Regions from separate parts of the Pelagicoccus enzymogenes genome, predicted to be linked through region 2. Evidence: riboswitches for the same ligand, from Rfam matches in the RefSeq annotation. Region 2 holds a riboswitch; the other holds the start of a gene.
What was found. Region 2 has a riboswitch for thiamine pyrophosphate ahead of thiC (phosphomethylpyrimidine synthase ThiC). Riboswitches for the same ligand answer to the same signal wherever they lie in the genome.
Positions count from the first base shown of each region.

Region 1: linked by a shared signal. The riboswitch ahead of IEN85_RS18845 (TonB-dependent receptor) and the one ahead of thiC (phosphomethylpyrimidine synthase ThiC) in region 2 are both predicted to bind thiamine pyrophosphate.

Region 1 covers NZ_JACYFG010000050.1:9,548-21,414, forward strand. Annotated here, with positions in the region: gene IEN85_RS18815 (hypothetical protein) at 1-156, opposite strand, end outside; gene IEN85_RS18820 (autotransporter outer membrane beta-barrel domain-containing protein) at 376-4,452, opposite strand; gene IEN85_RS18825 (AAA family ATPase) at 4,617-5,150, opposite strand; gene pnuC (nicotinamide riboside transporter PnuC) at 5,140-5,751, opposite strand; gene IEN85_RS18835 (PepSY-associated TM helix domain-containing protein) at 5,941-7,050, shown strand; gene IEN85_RS18840 (TonB-dependent receptor) at 7,050-9,149, shown strand; TPP riboswitch at 9,563-9,694, shown strand; gene IEN85_RS18845 (TonB-dependent receptor) at 9,765-11,861, shown strand.
Region 2 covers NZ_JACYFG010000022.1:60,338-72,204, forward strand. Annotated here, with positions in the region: gene IEN85_RS10480 (hypothetical protein) at 1-80, opposite strand, end outside; gene IEN85_RS10485 (hypothetical protein) at 82-882, opposite strand; gene IEN85_RS10490 (RDD family protein) at 919-1,554, opposite strand; gene IEN85_RS10495 (GTP pyrophosphokinase) at 1,873-2,289, opposite strand; gene hemW (radical SAM family heme chaperone HemW) at 2,433-3,599, opposite strand; gene IEN85_RS10505 (IPT/TIG domain-containing protein) at 3,713-4,630, shown strand; TPP riboswitch at 4,880-4,993, shown strand; gene thiC (phosphomethylpyrimidine synthase ThiC) at 5,055-6,965, shown strand; gene IEN85_RS10515 (glycoside hydrolase family protein) at 7,255-8,331, shown strand; gene IEN85_RS10520 (Na/Pi cotransporter family protein) at 8,470-10,110, shown strand; gene IEN85_RS10525 (hypothetical protein) at 10,219-10,899, shown strand; gene IEN85_RS10530 (glutaredoxin family protein) at 11,038-11,778, shown strand.

The sequences.
Region 1 (11,867 bases), on a different contig from region 2:
TGGCTTGCCGATGTGATCAATGCCTTTCCATTTGTGGTACTCGGCCAAGGTGCCATCGAGATCGACACCGATCCACTCCCTGCTTTGCGGTTCTTCCGCCTTGTCGGGAGCTGCGGATTCTGGAGTTGTTTTTCGGTTCCTGAGCCAATTCAGCATTGGAGCCGATCCCAAGCGTATCGAGGACGGGGAGCAATCAAGAAAGCGAAGGTGTTTCGAATCGCGGATTGTCTGCGCGTGGACTTGCTTAGCATTGTAGCTGTATCCGTTGCCTAAGCGGTCAAAGGCGAGAGTTTGATGGAGGGAAGGGAAGAACTTTGCTGTATTGTTGCCGGCTGTGGCGGGCTTTGAAAGCTGGTTTAGAAAGAGTGGAGTCCTTCAGAAGGGAAGGCTCGATGTTGCCTGTCCGTTTGGGGTGGATACGGTTATTCGGTAGAAGGTTGGGGATGGAGGCGGTTGGAGGGTGAGCTCGTAGCGCGTTAGATCGCCAAGGTCCTTAGTCGTAGCGTTCTCGATCGATAGGGGTTCCCAGTCCTGGAGATTTTGACTGCTTTCGAGGATCCAGCTCGCGTCGCTAAGTTCTTTCGCGATTGGGAAGCTAATGGTGTGGGTAGGGGCTTCGGGAAGGTGGTTCGTCAGCTGAGATGAAAAAGGCGACTCGCTTGGAAATAGGGGATGGGTTCCGAAGACGTATTCGGCCAGATTCGAAAGGCCATCTTGGTCGGGGTCGGCGGTGAGGCCTGGATCGGCTGAGAGTTGTTGGAATGAATCGGATGGCGGGGCTGCTGCCGAGCCGAGGAAGTGCTCTGCCCACTTTTGGTAAGTGTCGAGAATAAGCGGTTTTAGGCTGAGGATGGCATTGTTTTCTGAATACGAGAGGCTTGCGTCGAGGGTACGGGACGGATGCTGGCGTGCGTGTTTGGCAAGGTCTTCGATAGGCAGGCCTTGCGCGGCCTGGACGGGCAAGACTCGTGAGAAGGTTCCAGTGATGGCGGAAGCTTGCAGGACTGTGTGTTGTCTATCGGAGGTGAGCGGTTCTGTAACTTGCGCGACGAGGGAACCGGAAAGGTTCGCGTTGCCGGAAATGGTGAGCTGGTCTGCGGAGCCTTCTGTTCCTATCTGCGCCGTAACGCTGCCGCAGCTGCTTTGCTGGAATTGCCCGTCGAGGGTAGTGGTGCCGATGTTTTCGGCGAGCTCGGAAAGAATGAGCGTGCCGCTGTTGTTAAGGGTGTTTTCGGACCCGATTATGTATTCTCCGACCGAATACAGAAAGCCGCTAGCTTCGTTGTTGAGCTGATTGGTTCCGGTTCCGAGCTGGATTTTTCCGTAGATGCGTCCGTGGTTTTCGATCGTGGTATTAATCGAATTCGCGATGATGCCTATTTCGCTGGCGGATGAAATGTCACCGTGATTGGTGAGGATCGCGTTTTGGGCTTGGGAAAGGATCACGCCGGCGTTGGGGCCTGTCCAGCCGGAGATGCTTCCGGAAGTAATTTGCACGGTGATGGTCGTTGCGCTGTCGGCAACGATGCCCGTGGCATTGGTGCCGGTGGCAGAAACGTCGCCGTTTTGGATTATGGATACGCCTGCTTGCTCGGAACTAGCGAAGATACCTGTTGAATTATTTCCGATGCCAGTGATTTTGCCGGTGGATACGATGGAAACGGAGTCGCGAGCGACAGCGTAGATGCCCTGTTGGTTGCCGGCGGCGATTTCGCCGCTTTTGATGAGAATGGAGCCGCCCTCGGCAGTGGCACGGATACCGCCTTGCTCGCCTGCTAGGTAGGTGGTCGAGGTGTCGATGTCGACGGTGCCGGCGGTGGAGAAGCCGATTACAGCGCCGAAGTCGGAGTTGATGGGAGCGCTTTGCTTGATGGTGACGTCACCCTGTGCATTCCCTTCGATACCGACTCCTGGGCGCGTTTGTCCGGTAGTGGAAATTTCGGCACGGGAGTTGATGTCGACGTTGCTGCCGGAGCTTTTTGCGTAGATGGCGAAATCGCCGTCGATGAGGGTGATGGAATCTTGGGCGGAAATGGTGATCTCTCCACTGGCGGTAGCGTGCACGGCGTCGGAGCCGGAGGCCGAGATTTCACCGGAGGTAATGGCGATGCTACCTCCCGTATTTTCGGCGATGATGGCACCTGTTTCTCCGGTGAGCTTGGCTTGAGTGGTGTCGACAACGATATCGCCGCCGCTGGCCTCGAAGAGCAGGTTGGGGCCGGATGAAGCGTAGGCTCCTTCCAGCTTGGCGGCGATCCCGTTGGGAGCCGCTGCGTAGAAGTTGAGCATAGAGCCTTTGTGGCCTATGGCGTCGTAGGCGCCTTTTGTAGTGAAACTGACACTACCGAATTCGGAAGTAGCGTAGATGTTAGCGGTGGTGCCTTGGGCTGGGCCGACGCTGCTGGTCATCTCTCCGTCTATGTTGAAATCGATGTTGCCCGGGGCGGAGGCGAGCAGGGTGCTTTGGATGGAGGAGCTGAGGTGGGGGCTGTTTTCGGTGGCGTGGATGGATACATCGCCGCTAGGAGCGTCGGCGATGAGGGCATGGGTTCCGGTGGCGGTAATGTCGCCGGTAAGGGTCGCGTTGCCTTCGACGGTGAGGGAGCCGCCCGCTTCGACGTTGACGGTTGCCAAGGTGGCGTCTCCGCGTACGGCGAGCGGGGCGTAGAGGTCAAGCTGGCCTCGTGAGTCGAGGGAGCCGACTTGGACGTTGCCGGTTTCGAGGGCGACGAATTCGCCGGCGGGGATGGTTGCTGCGGCGTCGGCTCGATTGGGCGGTAGGTCCCAGCGGGCTCCGATGGAGTCGTACCAATTGCTGCGTCCGGATGCGACGCTTTGCCAAGAGGAGGTTTCGAGGTCGTTGTCGAAGGTGTATTTGTTGCCGGAGGGGGGAACTTGAGGTTCGCCGATAGTGGCGAGGCAGTAGGCTGACTTCGATTCGTTGTTGTCGATGTAGCCGACGGAGAAGAGGAGGCGATCGTCGGCAGTCCACCAATTTTGGCCGTTGCCGTCCTCGCTGCCGGAAAAACCGGCGTCGAGCGGAGGGAGGTAGAGCGTGCCGGCGGGACCGTAGTCATGTCCGTCGGCGACGAAGTTTGCGCGTTGGAAAGCGTATTGGCCGAGGCTGCGGGTGATGACTTCGGTGAAGGCTCCTTCGTCGTCTTGAGCGTAGATGGAGGCAGCGACGCTTTTGCGGTCGTCCTTGATCACCACGTAGAGGGCGATGCGGCCGGAAGCGGAAAGGCTGAGTTCCTGCAATTCGAGGCTAGGGACGGCGATGTCCTCGGGCAGGGGCAGCATTGAGTGGAAGTAGCCGATGAGGTGGGTGTCGGTTCCGTCCCATTTAAAGAAACCGATGTCTCCGTAGGGTGGTTCTTGCACGTTCCACCTGACCTCGGCCGCAAAGTAGACGTTGCCCGCTGCATCGAGAAGCGGCGTCATGCTGTGGGTACCGGAGCCGGCGGTGAGCGCTCCAAGGTTGAGTTCGCCAGCGTTCGCGGTTTCCAGAGGAGCGAAGTCTACGGCTATGAGCTCGGGGACTTGGTCGGGGTGCTGGAACCAGATTGAGTTGGCGGAGCCGGAGCCTCGCGAGTCGGGGGCGTCTACGACGGCGCGGAAGGCGAGCTGTCCGATGTCGTTGCAGCCAAGGTGGATGTTTCCGGAGAGGTCGCGGAAGGTGCCGCCGCTGGGCAGGCGAGGCGTATCTGGGTAGCTGCCGCTGTCGCGCACGATCATCTGCAGGTTTCCCGCCCCGTCTTCGGTGAAGAGGGCGTGGTCGTTGAGAAAGTCGATCGATTCGCCTTCGAAGCGGGCGGTGAAGAATATTTGCCCGGACGGAGTGTGGGCGATGTTGCTGAAGCTGCGGAAGGTGACGCCCTCGAGGCCGGGGACGGCGCCGCGGTAGAGGGGGAAGCTTTGCTCGTTTCCCTCTGGCGTTATCTTGGCGAGGTTTGCGTAGGAGATGCCTTCGACATTGTGGATGATGGAGGTGCCATTGAAGGCAGCAGTCTCGAGACCGGCGCTTTCCTTGAGGCGAGCGAGCGTTCCCCCGGAGAGTTTGAAGACGGAGCCGACCTGGGGATCTTCCGCTGAGTATTTGCCTTGGAAGATGATGTCGCCTGCGTCGGTCGGGTAGAAGGGCTCGTAAGTGAGCGGCTCGAGTCCCTGCAGGTCGTCGCGCAGGAGGACTTGGGCGGAGTTGGGGCCGGTGAGTTCGACGAGCATGCTGCCGGCTACAGGGAGGTCGCCGGAGTCGTCGAAGAATCCAGCTTTCGTGTAGAAGGTGCCGTTGCGGTTGGCTTTTGGGTAGCTGTAGCCGGTGATTTCGGCGGGGCCGGCTCCGCTCACCGCCGCGTCCTCAGTAAGGAGTATCTGGACGTTCACTTGAGCCTGAACCTGCGGGAGGAGGAAGCTGGCGAGGAAAGCGGAGAGGAGCGTTGTGCGGCGTTTCATGGCGTAGCGAGCGGGTACGTAGGAGGAGGGGCAAGGTCCGAGACGACTTCGCTAACCTAAGGAGTCGGAACTTTGCGGCAAGGCTCGATATTCCCGTCAATGACTGCAAATAGGCTTTGCCCTGAGGTCTTGGTAGCCTCGCTGGGATCGCTTCTGAGCGGGTCTCAAGCGATGGCAGATAGCTCTGTAAGAACTATTTGGATACGTTGATCTAGGGGGCCGTGGAGCTCGACGGGCTGGATTTCGTATCTTTTGAGCATTGCTTGGAAGCAGTTGTGAAGCTTGCTGCGTTCCTCTGGGCCGACGCGTTGGCCGGGGTCGTCCTCCCAGGGGATGTCGGGCATGCAGAAGAAATAGCGCGTGTAGTCTCGCTTCAGGAAACGTTCGTCTACCCAGGGAATGTGCGTGTCGAAGTAGTGCTCCGCGTAAAGGATGGAGGAGAGCAGGTTGGTGTCGTGCAGGACGAAGCGCTTGGCCTCAGCGGCCGCTTCGTCTTCGCCTTTCAATTGGCCTCGGGCAATGGGATCGAGGTCGCGGGCCTCCAGGGGGCGTTGGACGAGGTCGACGTATTCGCGCACGTATTCGGCGGAAAACGGTTCCCCGAGTTCCTCGGCGATCGCCCGAATGAGGGAAGTCTTGCCGGTGCATTCCGCTCCGGTGAAAACGATGCGCGCGGGAGATTTGGACTCAGCGTTCACGGGCTGCGATTTCCTTTCTCCAGCTGGTGTAGCCCAGCACCGCCAGAGCGGTGAAAACGAGGAACATGGCGACCGCGACCCAATAGCCTTGGCTGCCCCAGAGCGCAACGAAGGCGAGGTCGGCGACAATCCAGGCCAGCCAGTTTTCGATGTACTTGCGGCTGAGCATCCATTGGGCGAGGAAGGAGAGGGTGGTGGCGAAGGCATCGAGGTAGGGGGAGGCCCCTTCGGTGTAGCGCGAAAGCAGGACGCCGATCGCGAGCGTGCCGCCCAGTCCGATCGCGATGGCGCAGGCCAGCGGAGCGCCCCTTAGGCGACTGATGCGCAATTCGCTTGCCGCCCTTTGCCCTGCTTGGCTCGTGGCCCGGCTCCATTGCCGCCAGCCGTAGAGCGAGATGGGGATGAAGCAGGCGTTCAAGGCCATGGCGGCGTAGAGTCCGGCGGAAAAGCTGAGGTAGGCGTACAGCCCGTAGCAAAGGACGTAGAAGGGCCAGGCCAGGACCTTTTCCTTGATGCTCAGGTAGACGCCGGCGAGGCCGGTTGCGGTGCCAAGCCATTCCACGAGAGAGGTTTGCTGGATTTGTTCGATGAAAAGGTCCATTGGGAGCCTAGCTTTCAAAACCAAGTTCGGGCGGCCTGTCGATACTTGCTGCGCTCTGAAAGAGGGCCGCTCGACCCTGTGGCCCGTATGGAAGGGATGCTTCGGAAAGCTGCGGGTTTCAGTTTCTGTTGAAAACGAGTCTCAAGAACAGGCTTGACCTCCTTATGGCTTGGCCTATCGCTAACGCACTTGCGACTCATTCTCATAAAAATCCATTTATATCTCGGGCTGGTTGGCGGCGCTCTTTTGAGCGTGGTAGCGATCACGGGAGCGCTCTATGCCTATGAGCCTCAATTGAGGCAGTGGTGGAGCGAGGAGGTGGAGGCGTGGGAACCTGCTACGGCGCTCGGCCCTCGCGAGTTGAGCGAGACGATTCGTTCTTGGGGATGGGAAGGCGAGGCCACGGCCTTTCGATGGCCGGAGAGCGCCAAGGCGCCGGTGTGGGTTATTTGGCGAGAGGAATCGGGCGCCCGGCAGGACTTCATGTTGGACGCGCTCACGGGGCGGCGTTTGCCTCGAGCGGAGCAGGCCCGAGCGTTTTTCCACGGCGTTCTGTCCATTCATCGAACTCTCACGCTAGGCGAGGCTGGTACGAAGATCGTGGGAGCATCCGCCGCGTCGTTGCTTGTGCTGACCTTGAGCGGATTGTTTATCGCGGTGCGTCGTTGGCGTGACGCGAAGCGAGTTTGGATACCCGCGAAGAGCGAGGCTCGCGCTAAGGCGCCGCGAGTGCGGTGGCGCTTTCTGCATCGCATGGTGGGAGCGTGGGCGACGCCTTGGCTTTTGCTGATGCCCTTGACGGGAATGGTTTGGAGCTTCGACGCCTATGCGGACTTTTTGAAGCGTCTGGGTGGGCCGAGCCGATTCCCGAGCTATCCGAGCCTGTCGTCGAGTGTCGGGGCGGAGAGCGTGGCCTGGGACGAAATTTGGCAGCGTTGCTTGGAGAAGGTGCCAAGCCAGACGACGATGCGACTTATGATGCCGACGAAGCCCGGGCAACCGGTCCGCTTCGAATGGAGTCCGGAGGACGTTGCTTCCTTTGCCATGCGGTCGAAGCTTTTCTTGGATCCAGCATCTGGATACGTGCTTGATGAGCACCCGTGGGAGGAATTCAGCTCAGGAGAGCAGCTGGTGCGCTGGGCGTATCCGCTGCACACGGGACGCATCGCTGGAGTGGCGGGGCAGACTGTGGCCTTTTTCGGATCACTCACGATGCCCTTTTTCTTCGGGACGGGGCTCTACCTCTACTTAGCCCGGAAGCGAAAAGCCCGAGCGGCGAAAATTTTAAACTACGAATAATGATGAATAAGCGTAATAACATCAAAGCGACTTACTCGGTTGCGCTCGCGGCCTTGGGAGCAATCTCTCTCACGGCTCAGGAGGAACTCGGCGCTGCCCATGAGCTCGACGCCTTTACGGTGACGACTGCGACTCGGGTGGAGAAGCAGATTAGCTCGATTCCGCAAAGCGTTTCGATCGTATCCGAGCAGTCCCTACAGGACCAGCTTTCGATTTCGAGTGATTTGATTTCCGCTCTTTCCCAGATGGCGCCTAGCTACTCTCCGAGTCGCGGCAAGATGACGGGAGCCGGCGAAACCTTCCGCGGTCGCAGCCCGCTTTTCATGATCGATGGCGTGCCGCAATCCAATCCCTTGCGTGATGGAAGTCGCGATGGCTACACGATCGATCCTGCGATGATCGAGCGAGTCGAACTGGTGCACGGCGCTTCCGCGGCTCAAGGAATGGGAGCGACTGGAGGTATCATCAACTACGTGACCAAGCGAGCTCCGGCGGTAGATGGCTTGCGACAGTGGGCTGAGTTCGGCGTCAATACCAGCGAAGAGCTCGAGTCAGCCGGTGTCGGCTATCGTTCCGCTTACGGAGTGGGATATCGCGAGGGAGCGGTTGGCTTTGTCGGAGGTGTGACTTACGAGTGGCGCCCGATGTCATTCGATGCGGATGGAAATCTGGTGGGCATCGACAATACTCAAGGCGATACCATGAACTCCAGCACTTTGGACTTGTATGGAAAAGTCACCTACAACCTAGACGCGGACCAGGAGCTTCGGGTCATGGTGAACAAGTTTAAGATGAAGCAGGATCTTGAATACGTGCAGGTGGCGGGTGACAGCTCCGAAGGAATTCCAACCACTTCGATCAAGGGAGAGACTCCAGGAAAGGCCACGCAGAACGACGTTGAAACCATTTCGGCGAGCTACCGGCACAATGACCTCGGGGGCGGAAAGCTCTCGGTTGACTTGTTCGCCAACGATTTTGCCGCAACCTACGGGGGCGGCACCTTTGGAACCTTCCGCTACGAAGGCGAGTTGATCTTCGACCAGTCGGAGAACCAGTCCGACAAGAAGGGCGCGAAGGTGACCTTCGTCCGCGACTTGGACTATCTTGGCGATTTGGGCATGGTGACGGGAATCGATTTCTTCGAAGACACCACGCAGCAGGTCCTGGTGCAGACGGATCGCCAATGGGTTCCCGAGACAAGCTACAAGAGTTGGGCGCCTTACGTGCAGTTTGATCGCCTTGTCGGCGATTTTGTAGTTACTTCCGGAATACGTTTTGAGAACGCCAAGCTCGAGGTCGGAGATTTCACCACGCTCGAATCCTACGGGAGCCAAGATGTCGCTGGAGGCAGCCCCGATTTCGAGGAAGTACTTTTCAATCTAGGCGCGACCTACCGGGTGAACGAGCCTCTGACTGTGTTTGCCAGCTACACGCAAGGTTTTGGCATGGCTGACGTAGGACGCGTTCTGCGTGGCATCAATGTGCCGGACCAGGACGTGGACGATTTTCTCGATCTTGAACCGGTCGTGACCGACAACTACGAACTCGGGGCGCGTTGGGTATCCGAAGGGTGGAGGGCGTCGTTGAGCGCCTATTGGTCGACCTCGGATCTCGGTAGCCGCTTGCAGGCGAACGAGGACGGTATCTACATGGTTCGCCGCGAGAAAACGGAGATCTGGGGCGCTGAAGCGGAGCTGGAACGCTCATTCGGAAAGCGCGACGAGCTGGGCGGCGTTTTTGCATGGGTGGACGGAAAGTCGGATACCGATGGCGACGGATCGGTGGACACGCGTCTTGACGGAGCCAATATTCCACCGGCTCGCTTGAACCTTTACTGGAATCGGAACTGGAGCGAAGGCCTGCGCACGCGCTTGCAGGCATCGAACTATTTCGACAGCGACAGCCGAGGCTTCAGCGGATATACGGTTGTTGACCTACTGCTCTCCCACGAGCTGAAGAAGGGGCTGCTGACAGTCGGTTTCGAGAATGTATTGGATAAGCAATACATCACCTACTATTCCCAGACGGTAGGAAACGACAGTCGCTACTTCGCCGGCCGTGGCAGAACGCTGACTGCCAAGTACTCCTTCGAGTTCTAGGGCCATCAGGCGAAATCTACTTGTTGCAAAGACGTCCGGGAATAGCCGGGCGTCTTTTTTTGGATACGGCGGGCGCTCTGCTTCGCAGGGTAAATGACATTTACGGGATCAAGCTCGCGCAGAGGCGAGGACGTTAAGCGGGGTGGCGGAATTGTTAAGGTAGGGCTGAGCTCCGCCGTAAAGATTGTGCGGGTGCTAGGTCATCGCCGTTCTCTGGGTTTCCTGGTGGCATCGGAAGGCTGTTGACAGCTGTCCAAGCTGCTCCATCAGAGCGGCTTGAGAGGATTGGGCCTTGCCAGCAAAGATTGACGAATGAGCCTGCGGAAGCGGACCGGCGGCTGTTTACTGCGCAGCGAAGTGACGCATGCGTAACGGCTTGGTATTGACAAGGTCAGCGCGAAGTCTACTCCGGAAAGCATCCTTAGGGGCGACCTGGCATGGGTCTGAGATGCTTCCTTGCTGGCGGTGAAAGCTGTCGGCGCAGACGCGGTCCCTTAGAACCTGATCCGGTTGATACCGGCGTAGGAAAAGGTAAGAGCCGATCTCGAACGTGAGGGCGACTCGCTTTTCTTCGCTCATTGCCGGATCTCAAACGCAAACTATTGAGATCCAAAAATGTCCCAACGTAGAAATAAAATCATGCTCGCCGCTGCGGCGGCAGGCCTCGGCGCGTCCGCTTCTTGGGCGCAGAGCACCGAATCGATGGCGGTGGTGGAGCTTCCCGAGCTTTACGTGACCGGTTCGCTCTGGCAATCGGAGCTGCTGGACACCACAGCCAGCGTCACTGTGCTCGATTCCGACCGCTTCGCGGCCGATGGTTCGCAGCACTTCGAAAACCTGATCGACGCGATCCCGAACCTCACTTGGACGGGTGGCACTTCGCGTCCCCGCTACTTGCAAATTCGCGGCATCGGCGAGAATTCCCAGTTCGAGGGAGAGACTCCGGACTCCTCGGTCCGCTTCGTGATCGACGACCTCGACTTCACGGGAGTCGGCACCGTGGGCAGCCTTTTCGACATGCAGCAAGTCGAGGTGCTACGCGGTCCGCAGGCAGGCTCTTTCGGTCTTAATGCAGCCGGCGGCGTTATCAAGCTCGTATCCGCCGACCCGACTCCGACGCGTTCCGGACTGATCGAAACCAGCATCGGCGAGGACAGCCTCATTTCCGGTGGCATCGCTTTCGGCGGACCGCTGGGCGGCGAAAGGCTCATGTATCGCCTCTCGGTGCATCAGCTTTCCCAAGACGGCTGGCGCGAAAACCAGACGCTTGACCGCGATGATACCAACGAGCGCGACGAGCTCACCTCCCGCTTGAAGCTTCGCTGGCTGGCTACCGACGATTGGACTTGGGATGGCACGCTCTTTTATGCCGACGTCAACAACGGCTACGACGAATGGAGCTTGGACAACAGCGGTTTCCAAACCTATTCCGACGAGCCTGGCCGTGACGAGCAGGAGTCCTTCGCGGCCAGCCTGCGCGGAACGTGGCAACAGTCGGAGGACAGCACCTTCACGACGATCACCAGCCTCAGCCAAAGCGACTCGCTCTACAGCTACGATTCCGACTGGACGACGCTCAACAGCGAAGATCCTCGCTCTTACGACGCCTTCATGGAAATCGTGCGTGATCGCGAAGCCTTCTCCCAAGAGTTCCGCTACGACTCGCGTGCTGGCGGAGCCTTGGATCGCTGGACGCTTGGAGCTTATTTCGGCGTGCTCGACGAGAGCAGCGACATCGACTATCGCGACATGTGGAGCAGCCCCGAATGGCCCGTGTTGGCAGACTCCAGCTACGAGAGCGAAAATTACGCGCTCTTCGGCCAAGTCGAGAAGTCGCTCTCCGAATCCTCCCGTCTCGTTCTGGGGCTACGCAGCGAGTACTACTCGATTGAGGCCGCTTCCGAAGGCCTCTACTACGGCTCGCCTTTGCCCAGCGGTCGCGGCAAGGAATCCGGAACCGTGTTTGGCGGAAACCTGACCTTTGAGAACGACATCGCCGAAAACCACCTGTTCTTCGCGACATTGGCTCGTGGATACAAAGCTGGTGGCGCCAATATCGCGGCCTTCCTCGAAGAAGGCGATCCCTTGACCTATGGCGACGAAACCCTGTGGAACTACGAGCTCGGTCTCCGCAGCAATTGGTTTGATGGGAAGATGACCTCCTCCGTAACCGCTTTCTACCTTGATCGCAGTGATGCCCAGCTGCGCGACTCTGCGGGCGCTGGCGGATTCTTCCGTTACTTCACTTCCAACCAGGGCGACGCAGAGCACTTCGGTCTAGAAGCGGAAACCCGCTGGTACGTATCCGAAAACTGGACGCTTAACGCCGGTATTGGATTGCTTGATACGGAGCTTGCTTCCACTGGACGCGAACTGTCTAACGCGCCAAGCTTCACCTACAATGCTGGTCTCAGCTACAGCGGCAACAACGGCGTATTCGGCAATCTGCGTCTCAGCGGCCGCGACGAGTACTACGAGTCGAACAGCTCCAGCAACGACGAGCGACGTGACGCCTACACCGTAGTGAACGCCACGATCGGCTACGAGTTTGAGGAGTGGACTTTCTCGCTCTGGGCCAAAAACCTCTTCGACGAAGCGTACGCGAAGCGGCTTTTCTATTTCGGCAACGCCCAGCCAGACTGGACGCCGACCCGTTACGAGAATCCAGCTGACCCGCGCCAGATCGGGGTGACAGCGAGGTACGCGTTTTAGTCGCAA
Region 2 (11,867 bases):
TTATTCGATACCGAGTGGCGAAGAGCGAGGTAGGTAATGGGAATTCCGGTCAGCCCACCTCGCATGGTGAAATTCATCATACTATTTCATATTTTTGAGCTTACCCCCTCGCAGCTTCCAGAAAGTTTGATCTTGGGTCACGACATAAAAGTCCATGCGGTGTAGGTAATTTAAGAATACATGAGTCTCCAAGGGGCGTTCCGAAACTACATGGCTCATGGTCAGGGCAGCTAGCGACGCCCCTTCGGGCATGTTGCCGGGACTCTTGTCCAGAACCAAACAGCTGGCGAAGAGCTTCTCCGTACGTTCAATCTCGCCTCCATCTGCCGAAACGCGGAAGCGATAGTGCCCACCCACCAGCACAGCGTCAGGATCGCGGGTGGCAGCGAGAGCGTAGACCAGAAAACCGTCGCCGTCGATATCCGGTAGCACGGCGATGTTGTAGCTGTCGGAACAGAACTCGTCGAAGGCGCCAGAGGCGAGAAGCCGCGCCTTGAAGGCAGCGCTTTGGTAGCGAGTCAGAGCTTGCTTCTCGACCTTTGAAAAGGACGGAGCCTTCTTGCCTTTTTGCTCGATCTGAAAGATCGCCAAGTGTTCGCCGTCGTAGTCGCCCACGAAAGTGACAAGCGAGTTCTTGCCATTGCGTTCCGTGACCCAGCCTCGCAGCGGATACCGAGAAAGGTCGAGGCCTTGGGCCAGCATTAAATCGGTAGCCACTGCTGCCATCTGGTCGCGTTCAAAGATCTCCTTCCCCAGCTTCTCCACATCCTTCACGGAAAAATCCTCGACGGGATTGGCAATCAGCCTTCCCGCCAGCAAGCAGCCTAGGACGAACAAAAGAGGAAAGAAGCGCCTTGTCATATTCTTTCCATCGAGTGACATGTCCGTTTGTATTCTATTTTCAGATACGCACCCAATTTAGGATGCTTGCTCGAGTCGGGACTCCCGCTTAATATCCAGCTCTTCTGGAGTGGGACGGATCACGACCGTGCCAGCAATGAAGTCATGCAGGGCGCGGCGTTTATCGTTGGTCAACATCGTTACGATTTCAGCCAAGAACCACAGTCCCATCACCATGGGCACCCAAGAGATATAGATCGACTCCTCGAAATGAGAAACTCCTGTCTGCGTGAAAGCCACCACGTAAAGCGCCACGCTCAAAAGCAACGGAACCGCATCGCGCAAGAACGCTTGCGGCATGCCTATCGGACGTTCCGTCTTCGCGTCCACCACACGGATCCCGCATTTCAGCTTGCCGATGGTCCCGCCGAAATTGCCGTGGAAGTAGATCGAGTATCCGTAAAAGAAGAGCGTGACGAACACGTTGACCGTTATGTAGGCCGCGGGCAGCACGTCGTAAATGATTACCGGAAGCAAGCTGGTGACCGGCCACAGGATCGCTCCGTCGATAAAGGGCGATAAAAAACGCGGCCAGAAAGTAGAGTAACGCTCTTCGGGAGCGGCGACTCGGCTTTTGTAGTGATTGTAAACCAGAGCTGCGATGAGAACAACCACAGCGAGGTTGATGAGCATGGAGATCAGGGATTCGGCCATTTTAAAACAAGAGGCTGCAGGGGAACGGATTTTGAGTCGCGGACGGAAAAACGGATACGCGATTGAGCTGGGTGGGCGATCGCCGTATCTGCCGTTGCGCGACAAGATGAGCCAGCTCCGCAAAAGGGGAATTCGCCGAGTCGACTCGTGAGGAAACGCCGAAAGTATTAAGAGTATTTACGGACTGTCAACACAGCTCATTGAGACGAGCCGCTTTTGCGCTCACAGGAGCGTTAGGGCGTGTTCGTGGTTAACCTCAAAGCTGGCAGGAACCTAGGTTCGCTCGCAACTCAGGCCCCACCCTCACAAGCCCCCCCCTCAAAGGTCGCGGGTCAAACGGGTAAGTCCCTTCGCATACTTCTTGAGCTGCTTGTTCGTGGGATGGTCCGCCAGATTCGAAATCATGTCAGCGATCTTAACCTTACTCGCCAACGGATTCGCAGCCACGCGCTCCAAGTACGCATCGTAGTCTTCGCCGGGAGTCTTGCTCAGCAATTCCACCGCCGCGATACACTGCTCTGGTATGCCCGCTTCTTGTAGTTGTTCCTTGGACACATCGCAGTCTTCCAGCACGTCGTGCAACCAAGCGACAACCTGAGCCTCCACGTCTTCGCCCACTCGGCTCGCCACCGCCCGCGGGTGCTCGATGTAGGGAACTTGCCCGTTGCGGCGATATTGGCCGTCGTGGGCTTGAGTGGCGATTCTTTGGGCGGCAACTACGATGTTCGGATCCATGAAGATCACCTTATGCGAGTTCGGCCGAGATGCAACCCTTGCCCTCACGCAAGGCCCCGCGCCGCGAAACGGTTTTGCGCTGCGGTCTGCAGCAAGCTGCAAGCCGAGGCAGAAGAGGCGAGTCGGTTTCTATGGACTGTCTCTCAACCGAAGCGGCCCAGCAACGCTTCGCCCACCGCATCCGCCACCATACGGCCCTCCGGAGTCAGGCGAAGCACATCGCCTTCCCTGAGCGCCTTACCTTCTTCTACCAATTGATCGAAGAAAGCGACCTGACGCAGCGTCCTGCCGAAACGCCGCTCCAAGGCAGCCAGATCGACCCCTTCGTTCATGCGCAAACCGAAAATCAAGGAATCTTCCAAGAGCAAGCCATCGCTCAACTCCGTCCGATCGACCAGCCCGCGCTCGCCCCGTTCCAATCCTGCGAGCCAATCCTTCAGGTCCGGCGTGTTGGTGTGGCGACTTCCCGCCCACTGGCTCGATCCGGACGGACCGACGCCGATCCACTCCGCCATTCGCCAAGTATACACATTATGGAGGCATTGGTGCCCGGGCCGAGCGTAGTTGGAAATTTCATACTGCTGAAATCCTCCGTTCTCCGCCTCCTCCCACATGGCCGTGTAGAAACGGGCCTCGCGGTCCGGGTCGATGGAGACCTTGCCTTGCTGCAACTTGATAAAAAGCGCGGTATCCTCCTCGAAGGTAAGGCAATAGGTGGACAGGTGGTCTGGCTGCAAGGCGAGCGCCCCTCGCACGTCCGCCCGCCATTCTTCCTCGGTTTGCGTTGGAATGGCGAAGATCAAGTCCACGTTCACGGAACGAAACCCGACCTCCCGAATGAGATTGTAGGCCTTGTGGATTTGCTTGAGCGAATGCTGGCGACCCAAGGCCTCGAGCAGACGCTCGTTTAGGCTTTGGATTCCCATGGAAATCCGGGTAACCCCCGCTTCCTTGAGGGCTTCGAGCTTGTCGCGCTTCACCGAGGAGGGCGCCATCTCCACCGTCCACTCCTGAGTCGGCATCCCCAGGGCATCCGTTATGGACGATCCGACTTTCAGCATGTCGGCCGCCGGCAGCAGCCCCGGAGTCCCACCGCCCCAGAACATGGTATCGATTTTTCGGCTACCAACGTCTACCAGCTCCAGCTCCCGCTTCACCCCGTCGATGTAGCTGAGGATTCCCTTGCGATCCGACTGTATCTGATAGAAGCCGCAAAAGTCGCAAGAGGTGGAGCAAAAGGGCACGTGCAGGTAAAGCCCTAACGGCGTTTCCCCGTGCCGCTGCGGCACCTTGTGTTTGCTTTTGCTCACGCTTTGTCCTCCATTTATCTTAAATCGCAACGGACCCGTGAACTATTTGCTTCACCGCAAGTCCGTTATGTGATTGCAATACAGGCATTAATTCACTCTACCAGCCCGAAAACATGGATAAGCGAATTTCCAAAACCAACCGTAGAACCTGGCTCGCGATCGTTCTCGCGCCGATTGCCCTTTTTCTCGCCGGGTGCGACTTGAAGCTCGTCGACCTCACTCCGTCGACCCACAAGGCCAACCCGTCGCGTACCTACTCAATCACCGCCCAGGTTTCCGTAAAGAACAATGCGGTCGTGGAAGGCAGCGTCCGTCCCGAGATCATCATCGACGGCAAGGCCCACTCCATGAGCCGCGTTCCGGGCAGCGATTCCCTTTACGAATACGACTACACCATGCCGCCCGGCCGCGACAAGGCAGCCTACTACCTGCTCGTCCGCTACCAGCGCAAGACCGCCACCGCAGTGGTCTCCAAGGAAATCCCTACCGACGTCAAGACCATCCAAGTCGAGAACCGCTACTCGGTCGAGCTGGAGGTCAATCGCGCTCCTGTCGGCACCCGTATCGCCATCCTTGGACGCGGCTTCACGCGTGACGACAAGGTTATGGTCGGCGGCACGCCAGCGGTCACCCAAGCTGAGAGCTCCACTTCCCTCGCCTTCTACGTCCCCAGCCTCCCTGAAGGGCGCAACTACAACGTAACCGTGCTTGGCCTCAACGGCGAGCTTTCCGCTGGAAGCCTAAGGGTTGACGCCTCCAACATTCGCGTATCCCCTGGCAGCCTCAGCCTCCGCAAGGGCCAACGCGGCATCCTGGCTTTCTCCATCCCGACCGAAGCCCCTCCGGGCGGCCTCGCCGTAACCGTCACCACCGACGTGCCTGACAGCGTGATCATGCCAGAGGTGGTCATCCCAGCCGGCCAACGCTCCACCAGCATCCGCGTGGAAGGCGGCGAACCCGGCTCCGGCAACCTCTACGTCGAGCTCGGCGGCTACTCGGACGTGGTGATCCCCATCACCGTCACCAACTAGCCGACACCCCGTAACGCTTTTCCAAGCCCCGCCAGCCCAGCAGCTGCGGGGCTTTTTCGCGTCTGGAGGGACGACTGCCACGTCGTCCGCGCTGCAAAAGGCGACTTCACATCCATCCCCATCATATCCAATCCAGCCGCCCGCGGAACGGCCAGCCCACCTCTTCCGGACGTTCAAACAGCGACCCCGAACTCCTTTTCCCAAAAAATTCCCTTCCCCTCTCATCCTCCATCCCTCAGCCTTCCAGCTTCTTAAACATAGGGGAGTCCCACGCGTGGGGCCGAGACAGGAAGACGTGCGCTTCCCATACCCTTCGAACCTGATACGGGTCATGCCGTCGAAGGGAATGTCTCCTCCGTTCAAGCGGAGCGCCTCCCCTCTCTGACATGGCCTGAGACTTCAACCGCTCATTCTTTTCGAAACCATGTCAGACACACAAAACAACGCCTCCTCGACCTTCGAGCCCCTCCCGAACTCCCGCCGCATCTACATCGCCGGTTCCCGCGACGACATCCGCGTCCCCATGCGCGAGATTACGCTCAACGACACCCGCAAGCCCGACGGCTCCACCGAGCCCAACGGGCCCGTGCGCGTCTACGACTGCTCCGGCCCCTGGGGCGACCCCGACTACCACCGCGACGTGGAAAAGGGCCTGCCCGAAATCCGCCGCCAATGGATCCTCGAGCGCGGCGACGTCGAGGAGTACCAAGGCCGCGAGCTCAAGGCCGCCGACGACGGCTACCTCTCCGACGTGCACCGCTCCAAGGCCGAAGAATCCGGCAAGCTCAAGCGTTTCGACAACTCCCAGAGAAAGCCCCTCCGGGCCAGCAAGGGCACGCCCGTCACCCAGCTGCACTACGCCCGCCAAGGGATCATTACTCCGGAAATGGAGTTCGTCGCCATCCGCGAGAACGCCAAGCTGCAAAACGCCAAGGAGTCGCTCAAGATGAACGCCAACGCCCCGCGCAACTCCCTGCTCAAGCAGCATCCGGGCAACCCATGGGGCGCCAATATCCCCGACGAAATCACCCCCGAGTTCGTACGCGACGAGGTCGCCCGCGGACGCGCCATCATTCCAGCCAACGTCAACCACACCGAGCTGGAGCCCATGATCATCGGCCGCAACTTCCTCGTGAAGATCAACGCCAACATCGGCAACTCCGCCATCGCCTCCTCCATCGAAGAGGAAGTCGAAAAGATGCGCTGGGCCACCAAGTGGGGCGGCGACACCGTGATGGACCTCTCCACCGGCAAGAACATCCACCAAACCCGCGAGTGGATCCTGCGCAACTCCCCCGTGCCCATCGGCACCGTGCCCATCTACCAAGCCCTCGAAAAGGTCAACGGCAAGGCCGAGGACCTCACCTGGGAAATCTACCGCGACACCCTCATCGAGCAATGCGAGCAAGGCGTCGACTACTTCACCATCCACGCCGGCGTCCTCCTGCGCTTCATCCCGCAAACCGCCCAGCGCATGACCGGCATCGTCTCCCGCGGCGGTTCCATCATGGCCAAGTGGTGCCTCAGCCACCACAAGGAAAACTTCCTCTACACGCATTGGGACGATATCTGCGACATCTGCGCCGCCTACGACGTTTCCTTCTCCATCGGCGACGGCCTCCGTCCCGGCTCCATCGCCGACGCCAACGACTACCCGCAGTTCGCCGAGCTCGAGGTACAAGGCGACCTCACCAAGCGCGCTTGGGCCAAGGGCTGCCAAGTCATGAACGAAGGCCCCGGCCACGTACCTATGCACATGATTCAGGAGAACATGGAGAAGCAGCTCGAGTGGTGCCACGAAGCCCCCTTCTACACGCTCGGCCCGCTTACCACCGACGTGGCTCCCGGCTACGACCACATCACCTCCGGCATCGGCGCCGCCATGATCGGCTGGTACGGCTGCGCCATGCTCTGCTACGTCACGCCCAAGGAACACCTTGGCCTGCCCAACAAGGACGACGTGAAGTATGGAGTCATCACCTACAAGATCGCCGCCCACGCCGCCGACCTCGCCAAGGGCCACCCCGCGGCCCAGTACCGCGACAACGCCCTCTCCAAGGCTCGTTTCGAATTCCGTTGGGAAGACCAATTCGCGCTCAGCCTCGATCCAGAGACTGCGATGAAGTTCCACGACGAAACCCTGCCGCAAGACGCTGCCAAGACCGCTCACTTCTGCTCCATGTGCGGACCCAACTTCTGCTCCATGAAGATCACCGACGACGTGCGCAAGTACGCCGAAGAGCAAGGTATGGAAACGCCTGACGAAGCCCTCGCGGCCGGCATGGAGGAAAAGTCCAAGCAGTTCCGCGAAAGCGGCGGCGAAGTCTACCAATAGTAGGAGCGACCTTGGTCGCGATTCCCTTGCAGGATCCCGTAGAAAGTGGCCTCGCGCCGCGATAAGCCAATCAAACTGTGGGAGCACGCTCGTCACGCGATAAAGGTAGGGCCCGCTGTCCCAGCGGGCAGAATGGAAATCAGTGGGGCGACCGCCGACCCAGCGGTTGCCTCTTCGAGTACCTTACAACGAAGCAAAAGTACGCCTCCACCAGAAACGCCCCTCGTATCATCCTTCATTCGCTCCTTGACTAAGGTGCACTCTAGTGCAACTCTTGTAAGCGAGGCTTATGAATTCCCCGACCTATATCCTGATCTCGCTTCTCTTGCTCGTTTCGCTCGCAGTGTCTGGCTGCCAGGAGCAAACCGCGCCCACCGAAGAGGTTGCCGGGCAGCCTCGCGTTGCCATCCAGCAGGGAGTCCTCCTAGTCGAAGGCAAACCGTTCGACATAAAAGGAATCTGCTGGAACCCCATACCGAAGGGACAGCGCCACCCGGAAGGCTTGGCCTACCGTACCGGAGGCGTCGCCTACGATTTGTCGTTTGTCGAGCGCGACCTGAAGCTGATTGCAGCCGCTGGCTTCAACACGCTGCGCCCCTACTCTCCAATCACTGACCAGGCGGTTCTTGACCTGATCGAGGCCTACGGCCTCAGGGTCATTGTCCCAATCTTCAATTTCCATGAAATCTCCGACGATCAAATAGCCGTCACCTTGGCTACCCTGGAAAACCACCCTACCAGCCTATTCTGGGAAATCGGGAACGAGTGGAACTACAACCATCTGTACAATCCCCAAGGAAATTTCGAGCAAGCCGCCCAACGTATCCAAAATGTCATCACGATTATCGAATCGACGAACAGCAGGCTCCCCATCGCCTTGAACTATGGAGAGCTCCCCAGTAAGGAAGTCGAGCAACGCTTCGACGTCGACCTATGGGGTCTTAACATCTACCGCTCAGACAGTTTCGACGACGTCTTCGAGCGATGGCAGAAGCTTAGCGACAAGCCGATGTACCTCGGCGAATACGGAGCTGACGCCATCGACAACCGGCAAGGAGACGGACGCTACGCACCCGATGCGCAAGCACGCGCCGTTACGCGGCTCACTCAACTCATCATGGGCAGCTACGCATCTCGCGGCAACGGTCCACTCCTCGGCGGAGCCTTGTTCGAATTTAGCGACGAATGGTGGAAAGACGGCAAGGGTTCGCCCGATGAGCACGACATCGGCGGCATCGCCCCCGGAGGCGGCCCCTATCCCGACCTTGAATTCAACGAAGAATGGTGGGGCATCGTAGACGTCGATCGCAACCCGCGCGCCGCCTACCATGCCATGAAGCAACTCTACGCCAACCGAGATTCTTAGGGCTCGCAGGGCGCTTCGCCTCGCGACGCGACCGACGCGATAGGAGTCACGGCCAAAATCTATTACCCAGGTTGGCGGCCACCGCCGCGCACCATTTCCAACTTCACAAGGCACCCTGCCTAATCCATTATCCCGCAAATGGATACTCCGCCCTTTTTCTCGATCACGCTGTCCTTGGTTGGCGGACTTGCGATCTTCATTCTGGGCATGGGGTTCATGACCCAAGCCCTCACCCACATCGCGGGATCACGCCTGAAAGACCTGCTGGCATCCTTTACGCGAAACCGATTCGCCGCCGCTGCAACTGGAGCCGCCATCACCGCCGCAGTGCAGTCCTCATCGGTCACCACGGTCCTGCTCGTCGGCTTTTCCTCGGCCGGTCTCATTTCGGTCGCCCAAAGCGTAGGGGTGATCCTCGGAGCCAACGTAGGCTCCACCGTGACGGCCCAAATCATCGCCTTCAAAATTTCCGAGGCAGGCGCCATCCTCATGGCGGTCGGCCTTTCCATATCCTTCCTCAAGTCGCGCGAGCGGCTCGCCCAAGTCGGCACCTTGCTCCTGGGTCTCGGCGCCATCTTCTTCGGCATGCAACTCATGGGTGACGCCACCCGGCCGCTGCGCGGCTACGAGCCGTTCCTCGAGGCGATGCAAGCCATCGAAAGCCCGCTCTGGGGCGTGGCCATCGGACTCGTATTCACCGCAGTAGTACAAAGCTCAGCAGCCACCATCGGCTTGGCTATCATCTTCGCAAACCAAAACCTCATATCCCTCGAAGCCGCCATATCCATCGCCTTCGGAGCAAACATAGGGACCTGCATCACCGCACTCTTCGCAGCCATCGGACGCCCTGCCGCAGCTTGGCGCATCGTCTTCATCCACATCGTCTTCAACCTGCTAGGGGTAGCGATATGGTTCGCTTTCATCCCTGAGCTCGCATCGCTCAGCCGCTTCGTGGCGGAGACCGTGCTGCAGGATAGCACCATCGGCCGCGACGTGGCGGTTGCCCACACCCTTTTCAATCTCATAAACCTGCTCCTCTTCCTCGCCTTCACCGGTCCCCTCGCCCGCTTGGCAACCGCGGTCGCCCCGGACCGGGCCAAGAAAACCAGCTCCGCCGGAAAGCCTCTTTACCTCGACCCCCTCTACCTGGAAACGCCTTCTCTCGCCATCGACCGGGTGCGCCTCGAATGCGGCCGACTCGCCACGCTAGCCGTATCCATGGCGGAAGACATCCCGCACGCCGCTCTAGAGGGAGACCTCTCCGACCTGCGCGAGCTTGCGAGCCGCGACGACGAATTGGACGAACTGCAGACCGCCATCCTCAACTACCTCGCTCGTATCCAATCCGCAAAACTCGGCCCCCAAGACCAACACGCCATCAACCAGACCATCGCATTGGTCAACAGCTGGGAAAACATCGGCGACCTGCTCGACTCCCATGTCCTCCCGCTCGGTTACGACCGCCTCGAAGCAGGCCACCCCATAGGCGACAATACGCGACGCACCTTGAGCGAGCTCCACCAAGCCTTGCTGCAAGACCTGCGGCTGTCCTTGCTGGTGACCACCAAGAGCGATCCCTCTGACGTCGAAAAGCTCCTGGCCAGCAAAGCAGGCTTTCGAAAGCTGGCTGACGACGCGGAAAACGACCTGCGCAGCAGCCTAGTCGGACGCGACCCCGAGCGCATGGAGCTCTTTCGCCTGGAGTCGGACCTCATCTCCAACTTCAAGCACATCCACCACCACGCTCGCCGTCCCGCAAAACTGCTGCAGGAGGCGTGAGCTACGCCTTAAAGAGTCCTACTTTTCCCAAATCGCTGTCGGATCGCAGGGATGAAAAGCGCATGACCTACCTAGGTCATGACAAAAACATCCAACCCCATCCCCAATATGATCCGAACCCTACAAATCTGCCTCGTCGCGTGCGCGATAATTCTCGCCGGCTGCGAAAGCACCCAATTCGCCATCAGCCCCAGCGGTTCCCAGCCACTAGGAGAAAATCCAGATGTCTTGGTCCTGGAAAAAGAGCATCGAGTTTCGGTCGAGCTGCTGACTCCCCACTTCTCCCGCAAATTGGACGAACTGCCAAGCTTCTCCATAACGGTCGAGAACCAAGGCGACGACTACCTGTTCCTGACGGCCTCTGGCATCATTCTGACATCGGGCGATACGAAAATCTCATCGTATTCATTGGAAGAATACACTGAGCTCGTGAATAAAGTTATGGATCGCGAAGCGGAAGAGTACAACGCCAGCCAAGCCGCGACCGCCATGCAAACCAGTTCCGTCCAACGAACCGACGCCATTCGCGACAATAGCCAGACCATCGCCCAAATGACCGCCGCCAAAGCCGCGAACAAAGCTTCCGCACGCCGCCAGTCGTCGATCCGCCTCAAGCAAGACCTCGAGGACCTGCTCACCATCCACCAGCTCAATCCCGGCGAGAGCCACACCGGCCTGGTAAAGTTCCGCGCCGAACCCATAGCAGCCGGCGAGCCGCTCACCCTCGTCGTTTTCGTTGCAGGTGAGCCCTACGAATTTTCGTTCAAAGTAGCTGGCATCTCGAAATAGAACCGTTCGAGAAAAGGGCTCCAGCCGGATGGCGCAGCCTGTGCGGTTCTATGCTCGAACTGCACTGAGAACGACTTGCCCTTCGGCCGCTTGCATTTCGAAAGCCGCCGACCTTGCAAGTTGCAACCGCTGATCACCATGAGCAAAAAAGCCACAATCTACCGAATGGTAACTCCCAAGCACCTGTGCCCCTGGGGCATCAAAGCTCTGGATCTGCTCCGCCGAGCCGGCTTCGAAATCGAAGACCGCCACCTCGAAAGCGAAGAAGCCAACCAAGCATACAAGGAGGAACAGGGCGTCAGCGAAACCCCGCAAATCTACATCGAAGGCGAGCGGCTCGGCGGCTACGACGACCTCCGCGAGTACCTAGGCAAGGGGCCCGACCCTTCGGAAGGAAAAACCTACCAACCTATCGTCGCCGTCTTCTCGGTAAGCTTCGCGATGGCTGCCGTTACTGCATGCGCAGCGGTCGGCCCCTTTTCCTGGATCGGACTCCTCGAAAAATTCGTCGCCTTCAGCATGTGCGTGCTCGGCATCCTCAAGCTGCAAGACCTTAAGTCCTTCGCTACCGGTTTCGTGCAATACGACCTGATCGCCCAACGATTCGTCCCCTACGCCTCGCTTTACGCCTTCGTCGAAGCCGGCGCTGGCGCCTTGATGATCGGCCACATCGCGTCCCTATTCGTGGCGCCGCTGGTCCTTCTCCTCAGCTCTGTGGGAGCCATATCCGTATTCAAGGCAGTCTACTTGGAAAAACGCGACCTGAACTGCGCCTGCGTTGGCGGAGGGAGCAAGGTGCCGCTCGGCTTCGTCTCCCTCACCGAGAACCTCATGATGATGGCTATGGCGGTCTGGATGTTCCTGAAGGCGCTTGGATAGGCGCCGTAGTCCGAGGAGCGCCCGCCGCGTGGGAGCAATGCTCGGTTAACCGCCCAGCCCGTCCCTTCCCCATGCCCTCGCCGCCTTCG